DNA from 2 places in the Paenibacillus sp. RC334 genome. Region 2 is predicted to be linked to the other one. Evidence: a T-box and tRNA genes for the amino acid it is inferred to sense, from the RefSeq annotation. Region 2 holds a T-box; the other holds one or more tRNA genes.
The links. The T-box of region 2 lies ahead of tyrS (tyrosine--tRNA ligase). A T-box ahead of a tRNA ligase gene usually reads a tRNA of that ligase, here a tRNA-Tyr.

Region 1 (9,911 bases), 2.8 Mb from region 2:
AATGATTCTCATTATTAAAAGGGAAATATACATGGACTCCAAAGGAGGCAGGACCGCAGTGAAAGAAGCTTTTAGTAGAACCTCCCTGCATATTGATGATTATTTGGATCTTCTCAATCTTGCGGTACAAGTCGGAGATATAAAGTGGCAAAAGGAAATTACACGTAAACTTCAAGCCTTAAGTGTCCTCCAGACAGAACAGGTTGAAATAGATCAATAATCGTCTCCCCAGCTAATTGACCGCTATACGGCGTTGATTAGCTTTTTTTGTGTTATAAATGTGATCATTTTACATAAATCCCAAGAGCGATTTCAAATCAGCAATATAAAGATCGAAATGGTTTATTTCGTCTATATATAGTACTTTTAAGCGTTCGGAATCGAATTATGCAAAATGCTGATGTATAAGTGCAGGTTGTCAGAAAACGTAAATCAAGGCGGGTCCTCAGGGACTCCGCCTTATTTATGTTCATATTTTTTAGAGTCGGCAAATTTCATGCGCACATTGGCCGTATGAAGGGCAGCAGCACATCATGCGCAGCACCTTGAGATCATGAATGACTATTTTGCCATCCCGCGTATCAAGCGTCCCCTGCTCCTTCAACGAGCTTAGCATCCGATTCACACTCTCCCGCGTCGCTCCAATCATTTCGCCCAGCTCGGAGTGGCTCAGCTTCATATTCAGTAAAATGCCATCCTTCACTGCTACACCGCATGTGTTACTCGCCCGGATTAGCGTAGAGGCCAATGCACCTGTTTTACCATACAGCAGCAAATCCCGAAACCGCGATTGCATAATCCGTTGCTTCATAGCCATCCACTGAATGAATTGAAGCCCCATCGCTCCATTTTTGGACAGAAGCGATTCCAGGTCCTGAACACGCACGACGCCCAGCTCACAGGCATCGGCTGTTTCTGCAGTGCAGCTATACTCTTCTCCATCTATCCCGCTGAACTCCCCAATCAAGTCGCCTTGATGCTGAATGGTCAAAATCAATTCTTTTCCGTCTTCTGTCGACTTGCGAAGCTTAACATGGCCCGAATGTATATAATATAGCTGCTCCGATTCTTCGCCCTCTCTAAAAAGCGTAATACCCGCCTTTACCTTTTTCCAGGACATGATATCCTTCAGCAGCCCAAAATGTTCCTCAGTCAAAAAAAGCTGAATTCCCGTGCGTTCCACTTCATCCCCAAACCGTTCCGTACAAGTGGCTTGCATGTTAGTGTCCTCCTCGTGTTTACCTGATATCTATATCATAATGTTTTGACGCATCAGTTGTTATCAGGAGAACACCTGATTTTACACCTTCCTACTCCCTGATTCGCTGTGATAAATATCACTCCTGCCATCAAGCAGAGCCTAATTTAACGGCTTTCCTCCTACTCCTTGCCCCGCATGTTCAAAAGTCAGTGTTTCCTGCACCTATAGATCAGGGGGTTCCCTGACTTACTTTTGTAACTGCCGGGACTACAATAAGTTAGAGCTACAGTTTTGTTACGGAAAAGGATGTGTCTTCTATGCTAGAAATAACGGATGAAATGCGCAAAACACTGGATCAGTTGAGAGATCGTATCTATGGGGATCTCACAGCACTTGCGCTCATGTCCAAGCCGGGCGGCAGGTTGCAATGGTATTATGCCTCTGGCAGCCGTAGCGAACGCTATCGGCGTATTTCTTTTAAGGTAGGACATGGTATTGCCGGGATGGCTGTTCGTCTGGGGCGTACCGTGACCGTAAGTGCTATGCTCTCCGGCAGCATCCGTTTACGTCAGGAATGTGCGCTGATGCTGGCGGAGCAGCTTCACTCTGCTGTGGCTATTCCCTTTTCCAGCACAGGGGATCTGCCGAACGGTGTATTGCTTCTCGGTAATCGTGATGTGAGAGTGTTCACCGATTCCGACGTCGCAGGGGCCACACAAGTCGCCGAGCAGCTTGGTCAGCTATGTGCCCACACTCTTACTCTATAAGATTAATGGCATTTTTATAGAAAATGAGACGGATATATATTACGAAATATAATTGTATCTAACTGTTTATGTTGATTGGAATCCCTTAAATTTGCTATGATGATGACAAAACGTACGGTTCTACCGTTCGAGGGGATGACAAATTGATTCGTATACTTGTAGTGGATGATCATGTTGTCGTACGTTCCGGCCTCATGGCCCTATTGGACGGCAAACACGGTATTAAGGTGGTAGGAGATGCAGCGGACGGGGATGAAGCGATTCGCAAGGCGATAGAGTTACAGCCCAATGTTGTACTCATGGATTTTAGTATGCCGCCTGGCAAAGACGGTCTTACGGCAACTACTGAATTGAAAAAACAGTTGCCCGATACGGAAGTGCTTATTTTAACGATGCATGACGATGAAGAATATCTGTTCCGGGCCATTCAGGCCGGAGCTTCCGGATATATTTTAAAAAGCGCACCTCACGAGGAATTACTTGCTGCCATTCAGTCTGTGGCCGAAGGTAGCGCCTATCTGTACCCGAATGCAACCAAACGGCTAATGAGTGAATATCTGGATAAGATCAAAAAGGAAGGCATAGCCGGCCCGTATGAGTCCCTTTCTGAACGTGAAAAGGAAATCCTTTCGTGGGTAGCCAAGGGATATGCAAACAAGGAAATTGCCGAGCGTCTGGTGATCAGCGTCAAAACTGTTGAGTCCCACAAAAGTAACCTGATGGAGAAGCTTAACCTGAAAACACGGCCCGAGCTGGTCAAATTTGCATTAAAAAAGGGGCTGCTGCATTATGAATGAACCTTCTAATCCTTTGCTCCAGCATGCTTTTGGCGAGTCAGCCGATAAGCTGCTGGATAATTTGGAAGCGCATATACCGGAATCCCCTTTTCTCCATGCACTGCGTAACTCACTTCACCAGCTATCCAATCTGAAATTTGCGTTGGATACGTCCTCTATCGTTGCTTTGACCGATCACCGGGGCATTATTCAGTACGTCAACGACAAGTTCTGCGAGATTTCGCAATACAGTCGCGAAGAGCTGATCGGTCGGGATCATCGCCTCATTAATTCGGGCTATCATACCCCTGCCTTTATGAAAAACCTGTGGACCACAATTCGTTCAGGCGAGGTATGGCAGGGAGAGATACGTAATCGAGCCAAAGACAACACCTACTATTGGGTGAATACCACCATCGTTCCGTCCATGGACGAAGAAGGTAAGCCCTATCAGTATTTGGCGATCCGTAATGAGGTAACCAAACTAAAAAAAGTAGAGGCTGAGCTTCAGACGATGATGACGCAAGTGATGCAAATACAGGAGGAAGAGCGCAAGCGTTTCTCAAGAGAGCTTCACGATGGAATTGGGCAAAGCTTGTTTGCGCTGATTATTCAACTGGATAGCCAGCTTGCTGAACAGCCTAGTCCTGCTCTGGAAAAGCTGCGTTCACAGGTGACTGACATTATTAAGGATGTCCGTGGACTGGCATGGGAACTTCGTCCGTCGGTTCTGGATGATTTGGGCGTCGTACCGGCCATACGAACCTATATTGAAAACTATTGTTCTCATTACGGAATTGAGGTACATTTTCAATGTAATTTACGTAAACGCCTTGATATCCGCAAAGAAATAGCGATTTATCGGATTGTACAGGAAGCCTTGACGAATGTAGCCAAGTATGCGGACGTAGCAGAGGCACATGTCAACGTAGAGGATCAGAGTGAGACCATACAAGTGACTATTTGGGATGAAGGTATTGGATTCTCCGAGCAATCCCAAGGGGAGGGCGTGGGACTGTTCAGCATGGAGGAACGAGCCAGGGGCGTAGGAGGATGGATGAGCGTAACCTCTTCACCAGAACAGGGGACCTCCATCCAACTGACCATTCCTGTGTAAAGATACAACAGCATAAATAAAAAAAGAGAGAGCGCTGTCCCCAGACAGGCTCTCTTTATTTATAAGGTGTCACCACTGAGGCAACAAGAATCCGCTATAGCAAAAAGCGGGTGATGGGAATCGAACCCACGCTATCAGCTTGGAAGGCTGAAGTTCTACCATTGAACTACACCCGCAAATCAGTATCGGGATGACACGATTTGAACATGCGACCCCCTGGTCCCAAACCAGGTGCTCTACCAAGCTGAGCTACATCCCGATATTATACATTTTTAAGAAAATGGCGCGCCCTGAGAGATTCGAACTCCCGGCCTTTTGATTCGTAGTCAAACGCTCTATCCAGCTGAGCTAAGGGCGCATAATATAATCCATAATGAGCAGTAAAGGCGCCACCCAGATTTGAACTGGGGAGTGAAGCTTTTGCAGAGCTTTGCCTTACCACTTGGCTATGGCGCCGAATGGATAATGGAGCGGACGACGGGAATCGAACCCGCGACCCTCGCCTTGGCAAGGCGATGCTCTACCGCTGAGCCACGTCCGCAAAATATGGTGCGGTCGAGAGGACTCGAACCTCCACGGGGGTTAGCCCACACGGACCTGAACCGTGCGCGTCTGCCAATTCCGCCACGACCGCAAAATAAACAAAAATGGTGAGCCATGAAGGATTCGAACCTTCGACACCCTGATTAAAAGTCAGGTGCTCTACCAGCTGAGCTAATGGCTCTTAATGGCTGGGGATATAGGATTTGAACCTATGCATGACGGAGTCAAAGTCCGTTGCCTTACCGCTTGGCTAATCCCCATTAAATGAAAATAAAGGGCGGCCGATGGGGCTTGAACCCACGAATGCCGGAGTCACAGTCCGGTGCGTTAACCACTTCGCCACGACCGCCATAATGATTATGAAAAGACTGGTGGAGGATGATGGATTCGAACCACCGAACCCGTAAGGGAGCAGATTTACAGTCTGATGCGTTTGGCCACTTCGCTAATCCTCCAAAATGGTGCCGGCGAGAGGACTTGAACCCCCAACCTACTGATTACAAGTCAGTTGCTCTACCAGTTGAGCTACACCGGCACATTACTCATTCCCACTTGAAAGGTGGCTCGGGACGGAATCGAACCGCCGACACGAGGATTTTCAGTCCTCTGCTCTACCGACTGAGCTACCGAGCCATATGTTGTTTTATAGCTGTAATATACAAACCCACATTATATGTAGAATACACAAAAATGCCAGTTATATATTTCATAAAATGGCGGAACTGACGGGATTCGAACCCGCGATCTCCTGCGTGACAGGCAGGCATGTTAGGCCTCTACACCACAGTTCCATAGATAATCCTAAGGAAAATCAATTGCGGGGACAGGATTTGAACCTGTGACCTTCGGGTTATGAGCCCGACGAGCTACCGAACTGCTCCACCCCGCGACATTAAAAGGGAATACTTGTATAACATAAATGGTGGAGGCTGAGGGGTTCGAACCCCCGACCCTCTGCTTGTAAGGCAGATGCTCTCCCAGCTGAGCTAAGCCTCCATACTATGACCCGTAGGGGAATCGAACCCCTGTTACCTCCGTGAAAGGGAGGTGTCTTAACCGCTTGACCAACGGGCCTTACAAAAGAATCCTTGAAATTTTCAAACTTTATGACGGAGAGAGGGATTCAAACCCTTGCACCACTTTCGCAGTCTAACCCCTTATATCCACTTGGGTATCTCTCTAACAAGCAACATATGGATTAAACCCTACCTAACTGGAATGGATTGTAGTCCTCAACCAGCTACGCCGCCACCTTATATATAAAATTGAAAAATATTCAAGATTTGGCTCCCCGAACAGGACTCGAACCTGTGACAACTCGATTAACAGTCGAGTGCTCTACCAACTGAGCTATCAGGGAATATTGGTGGAGCCAAGCGGGATCGAACCGCTGACCTCCTGCGTGCAAGGCAGGCGCTCTCCCAGCTGAGCTATGGCCCCAGTCATTTTGTGTTAATCAAGAAGTGGTGGGCCTTAGTGGACTCGAACCACCGACCTCACCCTTATCAGGGGTGCGCTCTAACCAGCTGAGCTAAAGGCCCTAATATGTATGTCTTCATTATCCTCTAAAGGGACATTGCTTGGCGACGTCCTACTCTCCCAGGACCCTGCGGTCCAAGTACCATCGGCGCTGGAGGGCTTAACGGTCGTGTTCGGGATGGGTACGTGTGGAACCCCTCCGCTATCGCCACCAAACATGAATTTGTAAAACAAATTCTTCCGTATGGATATTCAGTTCATCACTAATCGTGTAAATGAATAGCCCTGCGCTTGTCGTATGTATCTTCTACATACCTTCAAGGTGTTACACCCTGAAAACTGGATCCGAAACTCCATTGCGTCCTATACTTTAGGATAAGCCCTCGACCGATTAGTATTGGTCAGCTCCATGCATTACTGCACTTCCACCCCCAACCTATCTACCTCGTCGTCTTCAAGGGGTCTTACTAATTGGGAAATCTCATCTTGAGGGGGGCTTCACGCTTAGATGCTTTCAGCGCTTATCCCTTCCGTACATAGCTACCCAGCGGTGCTCCTGGCGGAACAACTGGTACACCAGCGGTACGTCCATCCCGGTCCTCTCGTACTAAGGACAGCTCCTCTCAAATTTCCTACGCCCACGACAGATAGGGACCGAACTGTCTCACGACGTTCTGAACCCAGCTCGCGTACCGCTTTAATGGGCGAACAGCCCAACCCTTGGGACCTACTTCAGCCCCAGGATGCGATGAGCCGACATCGAGGTGCCAAACCTCCCCGTCGATGTGGACTCTTGGGGGAGATAAGCCTGTTATCCCCAGGGTAGCTTTTATCCGTTGAGCGATGGCCCTTCCATGCGGTACCACCGGATCACTAAGCCCGACTTTCGTCCCTGCTCGACTTGTAGGTCTCGCAGTCAAGCTCCCTTCTGCCTTTGCACTCTTCGAATGATTTCCAACCATTCTGAGGGAACCTTGGGGCGCCTCCGTTACTCTTTAGGAGGCGACCGCCCCAGTCAAACTGCCCACCTGACACTGTCCTCGTACCGGGTCACGGTACCAAGTTAGAACCTAGATACGATCAGGGTGGTATCCCAAGGATGCCTCCTCTCAAGCTGGCGCTCAAGTCTCTTAGGCTCCCACCTATCCTGTACAGATCGTACCCAAATTCAATATCAAGCTGCAGTAAAGCTCCATGGGGTCTTTCCGTCTTGTCGCGGGTAACCTGCATCTTCACAGGTATTAAAATTTCACCGGATCTCTCGTTGAGACAGCGCCCAAGTCGTTACGCCATTCGTGCGGGTCAGAATTTACCTGACAAGGAATTTCGCTACCTTAGGACCGTTATAGTTACGGCCGCCGTTTACTGGGGCTTCGGTTCATAGCTTCGCCCTAAAAGGACTTACCACTCCCCTTAACCTTCCAGCACCGGGCAGGCGTCAGCCCGTATACTTCGCCTTGCGGCTTCGCACAGACCTGTGTTTTTGCTAAACAGTCGCTTGGGCCTTTTCACTGCGGCCCCCTCGGGCTATTCACCCTACCGAGGCACCCCTTCTCCCGAAGTTACGGGGTCATTTTGCCGAGTTCCTTAACGAGAGTTCTTCCGCGCGCCTTAGAATTCTCTTCTCGCCTACCTGTGTCGGTTTGCGGTACGGGCACCTTCTCCTGGCTAGAGGCTTTTCTTGGCAGTCTGAGATCATGACCTTCGCTACTATAATTTTCGCTCCCCATCACAGCCCAGCCTTACGATGTGCGGATTTGCCTACACACCAGCCTCACTGCTTAGACGGACATCCATCAGTCCGCGTCACTACCCTACTGCGTCACCCCATCGCTCATAACGGATTACGGTGGTACAGGAATTTCGACCTGTTGTCCTTCGACTACGCCTATCGGCCTCGCCTTAGGTCCCGACTTACCCTGAGCGGACGAACCTTCCTCAGGAACCCTTAGGCTTTCGGCGGATCTGATTCTCACAGATCTTTTCGTTACTCATACCGGCATTCTCACTTGAATGCAGTCCAGCGCTCCTTACGGTACACCTTCAACCCACATTCAACGCTCCCCTACCCCTGATACCTAAATATCAAGCCATAGCTTCGGTGGCGTGTTTAGCCCCGTTACATTTTCGGCGCAGAGTCACTCGACCAGTGAGCTATTACGCACTCTTTCAATGGTGGCTGCTTCTAAGCCAACATCCTGGTTGTCTGTGCAACTCCACATCCTTTCCCACTTAACACACACTTGGGGACCTTAGCTGATGGTCTGGGCTGTTTCCCTTTCGACAATGGATCTTAGCACTCACTGTCTGACTCCCGGAACCAAGTCTATGGCATTCGGAGTTTGACTGAGCTTGGTAACCCTTGCGGGCCCCGCACCCAATCAGTGCTCTACCTCCACGACTCTTATTCCGAGGCTAGCCCTAAAGCTATTTCGGGGAGAACCAGCTATCTCCGGGTTCGATTGGAATTTCTCCGCTACCCCCACCTCATCCCCGCATTTTTCAACATGCGTGGGTTCGGGCCTCCAGTGCGTGTTACCGCACCTTCACCCTGGACAGGGGTAGATCACCCGGTTTCGGGTCTACGTCCACGTACTAACTCGCCCTATTCAGACTCGCTTTCGCTGCGGCTTCAGCTCTTCACCTTAACCTTGCACGGGAACGTAACTCGCCGGTTCATTCTACAAAAGGCACGCCATCACCCATCAATAGGGCTCTGACTTCTTGTAAGCACACGGTTTCAGGATCTATTTCACTCCCCTTCCGGGGTGCTTTTCACCTTTCCCTCACGGTACTGCTTCACTATCGGTCGCCAGGGAGTATTTAGCCTTGGCAGATGGTCCTGCCGGATTCATACGGGGTTTCACGTGCCCCGCACTACTCGGGATCCGTCTCGGAGGGAACAAGTTTTGAACTACAGGGCTTTTACCTTCTCTGGCGGGCCTTTCCAGACCTCTTCATCTAACCGGTTCCTTTGTAACTCCATGTGAGACGTCCCACAACCCCAAGGAGCAAGCTCCTTGGTTTGGGCTAATCCGCGTTCGCTCGCCGCTACTGACGGAATCACTATTGTTTTCTCTTCCTCAGGGTACTTAGATGTTTCAGTTCCCCTGGTATGCCTCTGTTCTGCCTATGTATTCAGCAGAAAGTGACTGTCGATGAAGACAGCCGGGTTTCCCCATTCGGACATCCCCGGATCAAAGCTTGCTTACAGCTCCCCGAGGCTTTATCGTTGTTCGCCACGTCCTTCGTCGGCTCCTGGCGCCTAGGCATCCTCCGTGTGCTCTTTGTAGCTTAACCTAGATTTTTCTTTCAAAGAAAGAAAATATCGATGTTCGATAAAGAATGATGTTTACCAAAGGCAAAATATCTTTCCTTACCTGCTACCTTTATTTCACTTGTTTACACAAGATCAGAGTAAAGGAATATTCTAAAACGCAATTTCGTTTCGGTATCCAGTTTTCAAGGTGCAATACAGTTTCATCGAAACTGTAGCCTGTGTGAATATCGGTCCAACTCAACCGAGTGGATGATATTCATGCAGTATATTGAGAGTTTGAGCTCTCAAAACTGAGCAACGAGTGAGTAACAGGCCTAAACCTGAGTTTTGAAGCTTACGCTTCATATTTGAATGTTTCCGTTGCAGGAAACGATTCTCCATAGAAAGGAGGTGATCCAGCCGCACCTTCCGATACGGCTACCTTGTTACGACTTCACCCCAATCATCTACCCCACCTTCGGCGGCTGGCTCCCTTGCGGGTTACCCCACCGACTTCGGGTGTTGTAAACTCTCGTGGTGTGACGGGCGGTGTGTACAAGACCCGGGAACGTATTCACCGCGGCATGCTGATCCGCGATTACTAGCAATTCCGACTTCATGCAGGCGAGTTGCAGCCTGCAATCCGAACTGAGACCGGCTTTTCTAGGATTCGCTCCAGATCGCTCTTTCGCTTCCCGTTGTACCGGCCATTGTAGTACGTGTGTAGCCCAGGTCATAAGGGGCATGATGATTTGACGTCATCCCCACC
Region 2 (9,911 bases):
GACCTGAAGCGTTAAATTCGGCATACCTTCCAGCTGGAATCTCCATATAGATAAAGCCCTTTGCCAAATCCTCCGCTTCTCCCTCAACTTCCTCGCCAATCACAAATGAAAATTCACCATTATCTTGAAAATAGCAAGCAATACCATACGACATCCCCGGTGCAATTTTGTTCGGAATGCGCATAAAATGCTCATTCTTTCCAAAGTGATCATAAAATCCTGGAATCTCATTATAATGCTGCTCATGATTCAGGTTTGTTTTGTATTCATGCCCTATAATCTTAATCGTATCGAGTTGCAGCATCACCGGCTTATTAACATCTAAATCTCCTTTGGTGTTCTTTTGATAATCCAGAAAATTGATCTTGTGTTGTCGAGAAATATCTATATCACGGTTCCGGTATCTCCCCGGGGTGACACCAAAACTTTTTTCAAAAGCACGTGTAAACGCTTCTTGCGAGCTGTACTGGTATTCAAGAGCGATATCTAATACGTTTTGATGGGACCGTTTCAGCCCTACAGCCGCCTCCGATAATCTTCTCTTCCTTATATACTGTTGAACCGTAAAGCCCGATATCGCCTGAAAAAGCCGCTGAAAATGAAAGGCTGAAAAGCAAGCTTGCGAAGCAATTTCAGTAATTTCTAACTCCTCCCGAAGATTCATTTCAATAAACTCAATCGCACACTGTATTCTTTTAAAGTAGTCCATACGATCCTTCCCCTTACTCGTTGTGGTTTGACCATTCATCCGCCAAGCGAATTTAATAAGACTTCGTAATCCATTATGTACAATCCTACACAAGCTTGTTTGATCATTTGTGCTAAGTTTACCACGGTTTTTCACTTCAAATAGAATGTGTAAAAAAGCAACGCTAAGACATGAATATCGTCTCAGCGTTGCTTTTAAAAGCATTTTTATTTCCCAACTATAAAAATCAACCCAGCTTGATTTTGGCGAACTTCCGTTTACCAACCTGCACAATATCGCCTTCCTGCGGCGTGTATGCTTCGTTTACATCGGTCCATTTCTCTTCGTTAATTTTGACCGAGCCCTGCTGAATGCTGCGTTTGGCTTCACCGTTAGAAGCCGCAAAGCCCAATTGAGTCAGCAATTGGATGACACGGATGCCGCCATCTTCCAAATGATCCTCCGTCAAAGTGAACTCTTCAATATCGTCAGGCAGTGCTCGTTGCTGGAATACAGTCACAAAATGCTGCTTCGCTGCTTCCTCCGCTTCCTTACCGTGGTACATGCGTACCAACGTTCCGGCCAGCTTCATTTTGGCGTCACGCGGATGCACTGAACCGTTCTTAATACCTTCCGCGAGCTCAGCCAGTTCCTCATTGTTCAAATCTGTTGCCAGCTCAAAATATTTAAACATCAGTTCATCAGGAACCGACATGGATTTTCCATAGATTTCGTTCGGCTCTTCATCGACACCAATGTAATTGCCCAGACTTTTGCTCATCTTCTGCACGCCATCCAGCCCTTCAAGCAGTGGCAACGTAATGGTGGCCTGTGGCTCCACTCCGTATTCCTTTTGCAGAGTTCTGCCCATCAGCAAATTGAACTTTTGATCTGTACCGCCCAACTCAATGTCGCTTCGGAGTTCCACGGAATCCATCCCTTGCATCAACGGGTAGAAAAATTCATGGATGCTGATCGGCAAGCCGTTTTGGTATCTTTTCGTAAAGTCATCCCGTTCCAGCATACGTGCGACAGTTACTTTAGCGGCCAGCGTTACCACATCCGCAAAAGACATGGGCGCCAACCAATGGGAATTGTAGTATACCTTTGTTTTTTCGGGGTCCAGAATTTTGAATATCTGCTCCTTATACGTCTGAGCATTGCGCTGGACATCTTCCTCGGTCAGCTGCTTACGAGTTTCCGATTTGCCTGTCGGATCACCAATCTTGCCCGTAAAATCGCCGATGATAAGTTGTACCTGATGACCAAGCTCCTGAAACTGGCGTAGCTTATGCATAACGACCGTATGCCCGATGTGAATGTCCGGCGCCGATGGGTCAAGTCCTAATTTAATTTGAAGCGGCTCACCGCTAACGACCGATTTAATAAGCTTACGCTTCAGCTCGTCCTCCGGTACAATTTCTGCCACACCACGTTGAATCACATTTAATTGACGTTCTACCTCTACCTGCTGTTCAGGCTTCAACTCTTCCCATTTCATCCTGTATACCTCCTGTTTTTATCCAAAATATTACATATTAAACAGACCAAAAAGCCCCTTTCATCCCAAGGGACGAGAAGGAGCCGCTCGCGTTACCACCCTAATTAAAGAAACATATGCCAAAGACAAGCGTTTCTTTCACTTCATTCCTATAACGGGCCTACACCCGGTACTGGATTACTATAGTCAGCTTCACAAATCTGCAAAAGCTACACCATTCATCCAGACAGCTCCAGACAGTAATTCAAAGGAGGGTCGTTACCGATTCGCACCACCCATCGGCTCTCTGCACAACGTGATTCCACCTTCTACTGAAGTCTTTCTCTGCTTTTCACGATATTTACTTTGACTTATTTATAACACACCACTTTTATAGAGTCAACGACACCAAAAGACAGGCTTTTTAGCATATGGGTTCATTTTGTAATTTTATGCTATAATAATGGCTGTTATAAAGGAGGAAGACTTAATGGTTGAAGAAAAAAACAATGTGTCAGAGCCAAAGCCTTCCCGCTTACGGACATACATGCGAAGGCTCGGCCGTGTCATAAAGTGGGTCGTCATCATCGGTTTTATGGGAGCGCTGTTTGCAGGAGGAGCCGCAGCCGGCTATGTAGCCTCTATTGTAAAAAGCGAGCCTGTGCGCTCCAGATCCATGATTGAACAGGAAGTAGACAAAAACGCAATTACAGGCTTCGCTTATTTCAATGATGGCTCCCCTATCGGACAGCTCCGGACAGAAGAAGATCGGCGTCCTGTCACGTTTAAGGAGATTCCGCAACTCGTTATTAACGCAGTCATTGCCATTGAAGATAACCATTTTTACGAGCATAAAGGTGTCGATCTGTCGGGAACGCTGCGGGCTATAAAACAAAAAGCGCTGCATGAATCCGTACAAACCGGGGGAAGCACCCTAACCCAGCAGCTCGCCCGTCGTGTCTTTCTGAATCTGGATCGCACGGATGACCGCAAGGTCAAGGAAATTTTGCTCTCTCTGCGCCTTGAGCGCTTCCTGAGCAAGCAGCAAATTATTACGGCCTATCTCAATAAAGTACCTTTTGGTAACGGATCAAGCGGTTATAACGTCTTTGGGATCAAAGCAGCGGCCAAAGGTATTTTTAATGAGAATGATCTGAATAAGCTGAATGTGGCTCAAGCCGCCTATCTGGCAGGTCTGCCACAGCTTCCTTCCTCTTATTCCGCTTACAACGGTAAGGGTGAATTTAACGAGTCCGGCTTTAAAAGGGCGATCAACCGCCAGCACCTGGTACTTAGCAGGATGCTAGAGGAGAACAAAATCAATCAGGCACAGTATGATGAGGCGATGGCTTTTGATATCAAAAAGTCGCTCGCTCCACGCACTGTTAAAGCCTACAACACGTATCCGTATCTTATGATGGAAACGGAACGGCAAGCGGCACAGGCACTTATGTCAGTCACAAATCCGGGTCAAGCGGCCAATGCCAGTGCAGATGCCAAAACCAAGGATGATAACGACTTGCTCAAAGAAGCTGAACAACAGCTTCGAACAGGTGGTTATATGGTATACACCACTATTGATAAAAGTATCTACAAGTCGATGCGCCAAATTGCAGAAAACAAGGATAATTTCTCTTCCACAAGTAAAACCAAGGGTGACGAGCAAGCGGCCGCCATTCTTATCCAGCACAAAACAGGCGCGATTCTCGGTATGATGGAAGGCCGGGATTTCCAAAAAGAACAGATGAATTATGCTACCCAGATGGTACGCCAGCCGGGATCGGCTATGAAGCCGATTGCCGCCTATCTCCCTGCATTGGACAGCGGTCTCGTGCAGCCTGGCAGCATCGTGGATGATGCACCTATTATTTTGAAGGATGGCAGCAATGGGTATCACATCCCGAAAAACGCCAATAACCGCTATCAGGGGCTGGTTACGGCCCGTTATGCGTTGAATCAGTCACTAAATACGATAGCACTCAAGCTGTTTAACGAAAAGGTAGGTATCAGCAAAGCTTGGGATTTTGCCAAGAAGCTAGGCATTACCACCTTGGAACCAAGCGATAACAACGCCCAGACGGGTGTACTCGGCGGTTTGGCCCATGGGGTCACAGTCGAGGAACTGACGAATGCTTATGGTGCGATTCCAAACGGCGGTGTATTTAATGACGCCTACATGATCGAAAAGATTGTGGACTCGCAAGGGAATATCGTTTATAAGCATCAGCCTAATCCCGTACAAGCCTTTACACCACAAACCGCCTATCTGATGACGGATATGCTGCGTACAGCTGTGTCGGAAGGTACAGGCAGACTGGTGAAGCGTAATTTCAATCAAGCTGGCAAGATTCCGATTGCTGGTAAAACAGGTACTACACAATCTTATACCGATGTATGGTTCGAGGGCTTTACGCCTGACGTCACACTGGGTGTATGGGTTGGTTACAAGCAACCTGTCAATAAGCTTGAAACGAAAGCACAAAAAGAGCGGGCACGCCGCCTGTGGGCGCAAATCATGAATGAAGTGACCGCAAAGGATCCGGATCTGTTCCGAACCGACAGCTTCAAGCGACCAGACGGTATTGTAACAAGAACAGCATCCGCATACGGTTCGGATATTTACAACAGTAAGTATCCACCCAAAAACAGTGAAAATGGTGTCACTCGTGCCAAATATATTACCTATCAAGGTGTCAATTACATTCCACGGGACGGCACACCGGATGATATGTTGAACGAGCGGACCGTTAGCAAACGGGAAAAACCGATTTCAGAGCTGATTAAAGAGCTCCAGCAAGCCTTTACCGTGATGAGACGACATAATTCGTTGTCCTACTATCTGCCTCAGGATGCAGATAAGGCGGCTCCTACCCAGATTGATCCGCGCAAAGACGATGGAGCCGATCCTAGTGCTCCGTCTAACGTTAGCGTAAGCTATAGTGACGGCAAAGCTATGATCAGCTTTAGCCCAAGCGGAAACAGCGATGTCGTAGGATACCGTCTATATCGTTCTACAGATGGGGGCAGCTTCCAACGGCTTGGCAAAGTCGTCATGGCTGACGGCTCCAAAGTGTTCTCTGACAGCCCGGGTGGTGGCAGCTCCAGCTACTACGTAACCGCCGTTGATGTAGGCGGACATGAGTCAGGGCCAAGCTCCCAAGCAAGTGCAGCGCCTGTAGCACCACCTGTTGATCCCGAGAATCCAGTTGTACCGAGTGAAGGAGATGGACCAAGTGCGCAGCCTACGGAGATTCCTACCGCTCCTGGGCAGCCTCAAGCGAAAGCAGCAGGCTCAGCCGTAGCGCTCCAATGGAGTGCAGGAAAGCCTGCGGATGCGATTACAGGCTATAACGTGTACTACAGTGAAAGCGGTGCGGAGCCTTTTACAAACATCGGCTCCACCGCATCCACCAGCTTTCAATATAAAGCGGGCAGCAAACCGAAGGGTTGGTTCCGCATCACTTCCATGAATGCCTTGGGGGAATCAGCTCCTTCCGGAGCCGTTCGTCCATAAAAGCTCACAACAGCAACAAATACTGATATTTGGTAAAAACCCACTTTATCAGAACCAACAAAAAGGGAGTTCCTTAGCCATCACGGCTTTGGAGACTCCCTTTTTTGTATCTTTCTTAAAAAGCATTTCAATCCTCTATGGTAGACAAATCTCCTGTAGGAAGATTAAGCTCCCAAGCTTTCAGTACACGTCTCATAATTTTACCGGAACGGGTTTTGGGCAGCTTTTCCTTAAACTCAATTTCACGTGGTGCAGCATGGGCAGACAGCCCTTCTTTGACAAAGCGATAAATATCCTGCTGCAAAGCTTCAGAGGGGGTGTAGCCTTCACGGAGTGCGATAAAAGCTTTAATGATCTCTCCCCGCACAGTATCCGGCTTTCCGATCACTCCAGCCTCCGCTACAGCGGGATGCTCCAGAAGCTTGCTCTCGACCTCAAAAGGACCAATTCGCTCCCCGGACGAATTAATGACATCATCAATTCGTCCCTGAAACCAGAAGTATCCGTCCTCATCCATATAAGCAGAATCACCAGACACATACCAGTCGGAAAAACGGAAATACTCCTGAAATTTGTTCGGGTTGTTCCATATACGGTTCATCATAGACGGCCACGGCGTACGAATCGCCAAATGCCCCATTCGGTTAGGCGGAAGCACTTGCCCCCTGTCGTCCAGAATAGCGGCCTGAATGCCAGGCAATGGCTTTCCCATCGAGCCGGGCTTAATCGGCAGCTCAGGGTAATTACAGATCATTTGGCCACCCGTTTCCGTCATCCACCAGGTATCATGAATACGCTGCTTATATACCTGCCAGCCCCAGCGCACCACCTCGGGATTCAGCGGCTCTCCGACGGACAGCACATGCCGCAGGCTTCCGAGATCATATTTGTCAACGATATCCTCCCCTGCGCTCATGAGCATCCGAAACGCCGTAGGAGCGCTATACCATACGGTCACCTCGTAACGCTCAATGGTTCGATACCAGTCCTCGGGGCTAAAACGACCGCCACGAATAACATTTGTTACTCCATTCAGCCATGGGGCAAAAATGCCATATGACGTTCCGGTAACCCAACCGGGATCGGCTGTACACCAATACACATCATCTTCACGCAGATCCAGCACCATTTTTCCGGTATAATAGTGCTGGATCATCGCGTTTTGCACATGATACACGCCTTTAGGCTTGCCCGTTGAGCCTGACGTGTAATGAATAATCAACCCATCCTCACGACTCAGCCATTCCGGTTCAAGTTCCTCGGAGGACGCAAGCATTTCCGTTTCAAAATCAATAATCCCTTGTTCCCGTTCGTCCACGTCGCCAACCACAAAAATATGCCGCAGCTCCGGAAGTTCCTCACGCTGTACGCGCGAGAGAAGTCCAGGCGTGGTCACCAGCGCCACCGCCCCGCTATCCTCCAGCCGATCCTTGACCGCCGTTTCCATAAATGCCTCAAATAAAGGTCCGACGACTGCTCCTACCTTCAAAATGCCAAGCAGACTAATGACCAGCTCAGGTGAACGCGGCATAAATATAAATACCCGCTCCCCTTTGCCAATTCCGTATTTACGCAGCACATTACCAAACCTGTTGGAGCTGGCACGCAACTGAGAAAAGGTGTAGGCTTCATGGCGGTTCGCGTCACAATACAACAACGCCGTTTTGCTGCCTCTCCCTTCCTCTACATGCCGGTCAATCGCTTCATGCGCCATGTTCACCTTGCCTGATTCATACCACGTAAAATGACGCTCTGCATCTTCCCACTGAAAGCGGTTGTAAGCTTGTTCATACGGGCCCATGTTGGATGTGGGAACTACAGCCTGGAGTTCTTCAATCTTCATGCGTTCAGCCTCCTCACGATATAATGAGAATAATACAGAACAAGATAACGCTTACAAATTCAATACAAGCATGTCAATTCCTTTGTTTAACATCTGATAAAAGCGACTAATTGTGAACAATTTATGTCTAAAACAGTATATCATAGGTGAGGATGTGACGACCATCCTTTTCATTTATTTGTTTTTTTGCTATAAGTAGGGGATATGGAGAGCTAGGTCACGGTAAAGAAGGAGGCGCATGTATGCAGCATTTAAAACTGCACCATTTGGACACGCTGAGTTATAACGGGCAAAAGATTTACGTAGAAGGCCCCGTATCCGCTGATCAACTGCGTTCATTTCAAATGCATCCACAACTGGACGCCTTTCGCAAGCCGAAGGAGCAATTCGACGCGCTGATGGATATTTCGGGACTGCCGGAAGGCAGGATTATCATCGCACATGATGGGGAAACCATTCTCGGATACGTGACTTTTCACTATCCGGATGAGATGGAACGCTGGTCGGAAGCCGGAATGAAGGACCTGCTGGAGCTTGGAGCGATTGAGGTAGCCGACGAATATCGCGGACTGGGTCTGGGAAGCCAAATGATCCGTGTCGCCTTTGAGGACGGACAACTGGAATCCTATATCATTTTTACGACTGAGTACTATTGGCATTGGGATTTAAAAGGCAGCGGTCTCTCTGTATGGGAATACCGCCGCATGATGGAACGTCTGATGAAAACCGTGGATATGATCTGGTACGCAACGGATGATCCTGAAATATGCTCTCACCCGGCGAATTGCCTAATGGTCCGAATGGGAGAGGATGTCCCCCTCACATCACGGGAACAGTTTGATCGTATCCGGTTTGTGAGAAGGTTCATGTATTAAATGTTACACTACTAGCCATTTAAGCCAAATACTTCAGCATATACTCCACAATCCGATGCGAACGATGGGAAGATTCTACTGTAAATTCGCCAAAATTAACATGGGCAGATCCGTCTGCCTTATCAGACATAGAGCGGAGGACAACGTAAGGCACAGCGTTCATATGGGCTGTCTGAGCCACTGCTGCGCCCTCCATCTCGGTACAAGCACCGTCCATCTCCTGATGCAATGCAGCTACCAGCTCACGACTGGCGATAAACTGGTCACCGGAAAGCACCTTGCCGATAATATAACGATCGCCGAAGGATTGACAGGCTTGCTCAGCCAGGCGAACAAGATCAGGATCAGCCGCAAACTCCGAGGTATCCTGATAAGGAATGACCCCTTTGGCGTAACCCAAAGGCGTTACATCCATATCATGCTGCATGCACGTCGAGGAGATCACGATATCCCCAATATTTAAATCCGGATGCACCGCCCCTGCCACTCCTGTAAATATGATTTGTTCCGCTCCAAAGCTATCGATAAGGATTTGTGTCGTTACCGCAGCATTGACCTTACCTACACCGGACTTGCATACGACAACCTGTTGACCGTGAATGACTCCCTTTGTATAGGTGATTCCAGCCTTGACCGACTTACTAGCTTCAGTCATTGCAGCAAGCAGCAGCTCAATTTCTTCATCCATGGCACCAATTAATCCATAAATTCGGCTCATCTCAAATCCCTCTATTCTTTGTTTAATGATGTGCATTATGGACTATGTATTCACGAAAAAAGCTCCATAAAAGGAGCTTTCATCGAAGGTCTATCCTGTTAACAAATTTGTCTAGTCTAAATAATTAACCGACAACCGCAAAATCGTTTCATGCGGCAAAATAACGCGGGGATTTTCCACATTTTCCTTCTTCATCAGCTTGGTCAGCAAACGCATCGCTACTGCACCCAAATCGTACATCGGTTGCGCTACTGTCGTAAGCTGCGGACGAACCATGGAAGCCATACGGATATTGTCCACACTGATGACAGAGAAATCGTCCGGTACTTTCAAGCCTTCATCCTGAATGCTATGAATCGCACCAATTGCCATTTCATCCGTAGCCGCAAAAATCGCGCTTGGCTTCTTCTTGAGGCCCAGGAAATACTTCATTGCCTCCACACCGGACTCATAACGATAGTTCCCGATTCGCACGAGATCTTCCTGATACTCCATTCCTGCTGCTTCCAGCGCTCTCTTGTAGCCTTGGAAACGTGCATAGCCGTTCGCAGGGTCCTGAAGAGTACCACTAATCATCGCGATTTGACGGTGCCCGTGGCGGATCAATGTATTCACTGCATCAAAAGCAGCGGCTTCATGGTCAATATCAACCGAAGGGTAGCTGCCTTTCTCATCACTCGTTGCGCACAGAACGATAGGAACCGCAGCCGTATGAAAAGCCTGAATATGCTCGTCCGTTACTGTGCCACCCATGAACAGAAGTCCATCAACCTGTTTTTCGAGCAGCGTATTG

Region 1: it has a tRNA-Tyr gene. The T-box ahead of tyrS (tyrosine--tRNA ligase) is inferred to sense a tRNA for this amino acid. The anticodon was not compared.

Annotation. Positions count from the first base shown of each region.
Region 1 covers NZ_CP125370.1:305,778-315,688, reverse strand. The annotation lists gene QMK20_RS01505 (lysine-specific demethylase) at 59-220, shown strand; gene QMK20_RS01500 (Crp/Fnr family transcriptional regulator) at 479-1,219, opposite strand; gene QMK20_RS01495 (GAF domain-containing protein) at 1,519-1,968, shown strand; gene QMK20_RS01490 (response regulator) at 2,112-2,765, shown strand; gene QMK20_RS01485 (PAS domain-containing sensor histidine kinase) at 2,758-3,861, shown strand; tRNA gene QMK20_RS01480 (tRNA-Gly) at 3,967-4,037, opposite strand; tRNA gene QMK20_RS01475 (tRNA-Pro) at 4,047-4,120, opposite strand; tRNA gene QMK20_RS01470 (tRNA-Arg) at 4,143-4,219, opposite strand; tRNA gene QMK20_RS01465 (tRNA-Cys) at 4,246-4,317, opposite strand; tRNA gene QMK20_RS01460 (tRNA-Gly) at 4,328-4,402, opposite strand; tRNA gene QMK20_RS01455 (tRNA-Leu) at 4,409-4,495, opposite strand; tRNA gene QMK20_RS01450 (tRNA-Lys) at 4,510-4,585, opposite strand; tRNA gene QMK20_RS01445 (tRNA-Gln) at 4,590-4,664, opposite strand; tRNA gene QMK20_RS01440 (tRNA-His) at 4,681-4,753, opposite strand; tRNA gene QMK20_RS01435 (tRNA-Tyr) at 4,774-4,859, opposite strand; tRNA gene QMK20_RS01430 (tRNA-Thr) at 4,864-4,939, opposite strand; tRNA gene QMK20_RS01425 (tRNA-Phe) at 4,965-5,037, opposite strand; tRNA gene QMK20_RS01420 (tRNA-Asp) at 5,119-5,195, opposite strand; tRNA gene QMK20_RS01415 (tRNA-Met) at 5,220-5,293, opposite strand; tRNA gene QMK20_RS01410 (tRNA-Val) at 5,325-5,400, opposite strand; tRNA gene QMK20_RS01405 (tRNA-Glu) at 5,407-5,478, opposite strand; tRNA gene QMK20_RS01400 (tRNA-Asn) at 5,689-5,764, opposite strand; tRNA gene QMK20_RS01395 (tRNA-Ala) at 5,769-5,844, opposite strand; tRNA gene QMK20_RS01390 (tRNA-Ile) at 5,869-5,945, opposite strand; rRNA gene rrf (5S ribosomal RNA) at 5,983-6,099, opposite strand; rRNA gene QMK20_RS01380 (23S ribosomal RNA) at 6,255-9,183, opposite strand; rRNA gene QMK20_RS01375 (16S ribosomal RNA) at 9,547-9,911, opposite strand, start outside.
Region 2 covers NZ_CP125370.1:3,501,113-3,511,023, forward strand. The annotation lists gene QMK20_RS16105 (AraC family transcriptional regulator) at 1-709, opposite strand, end outside; gene tyrS (tyrosine--tRNA ligase) at 936-2,189, opposite strand; T-box leader at 2,255-2,523, opposite strand; gene QMK20_RS16115 (transglycosylase domain-containing protein) at 2,659-5,682, shown strand; gene acsA (acetate--CoA ligase) at 5,810-7,525, opposite strand; gene QMK20_RS16125 (GNAT family N-acetyltransferase) at 7,768-8,400, shown strand; gene QMK20_RS16130 (5'-methylthioadenosine/adenosylhomocysteine nucleosidase) at 8,420-9,118, opposite strand; gene ccpA (catabolite control protein A) at 9,230-9,911, opposite strand, start outside.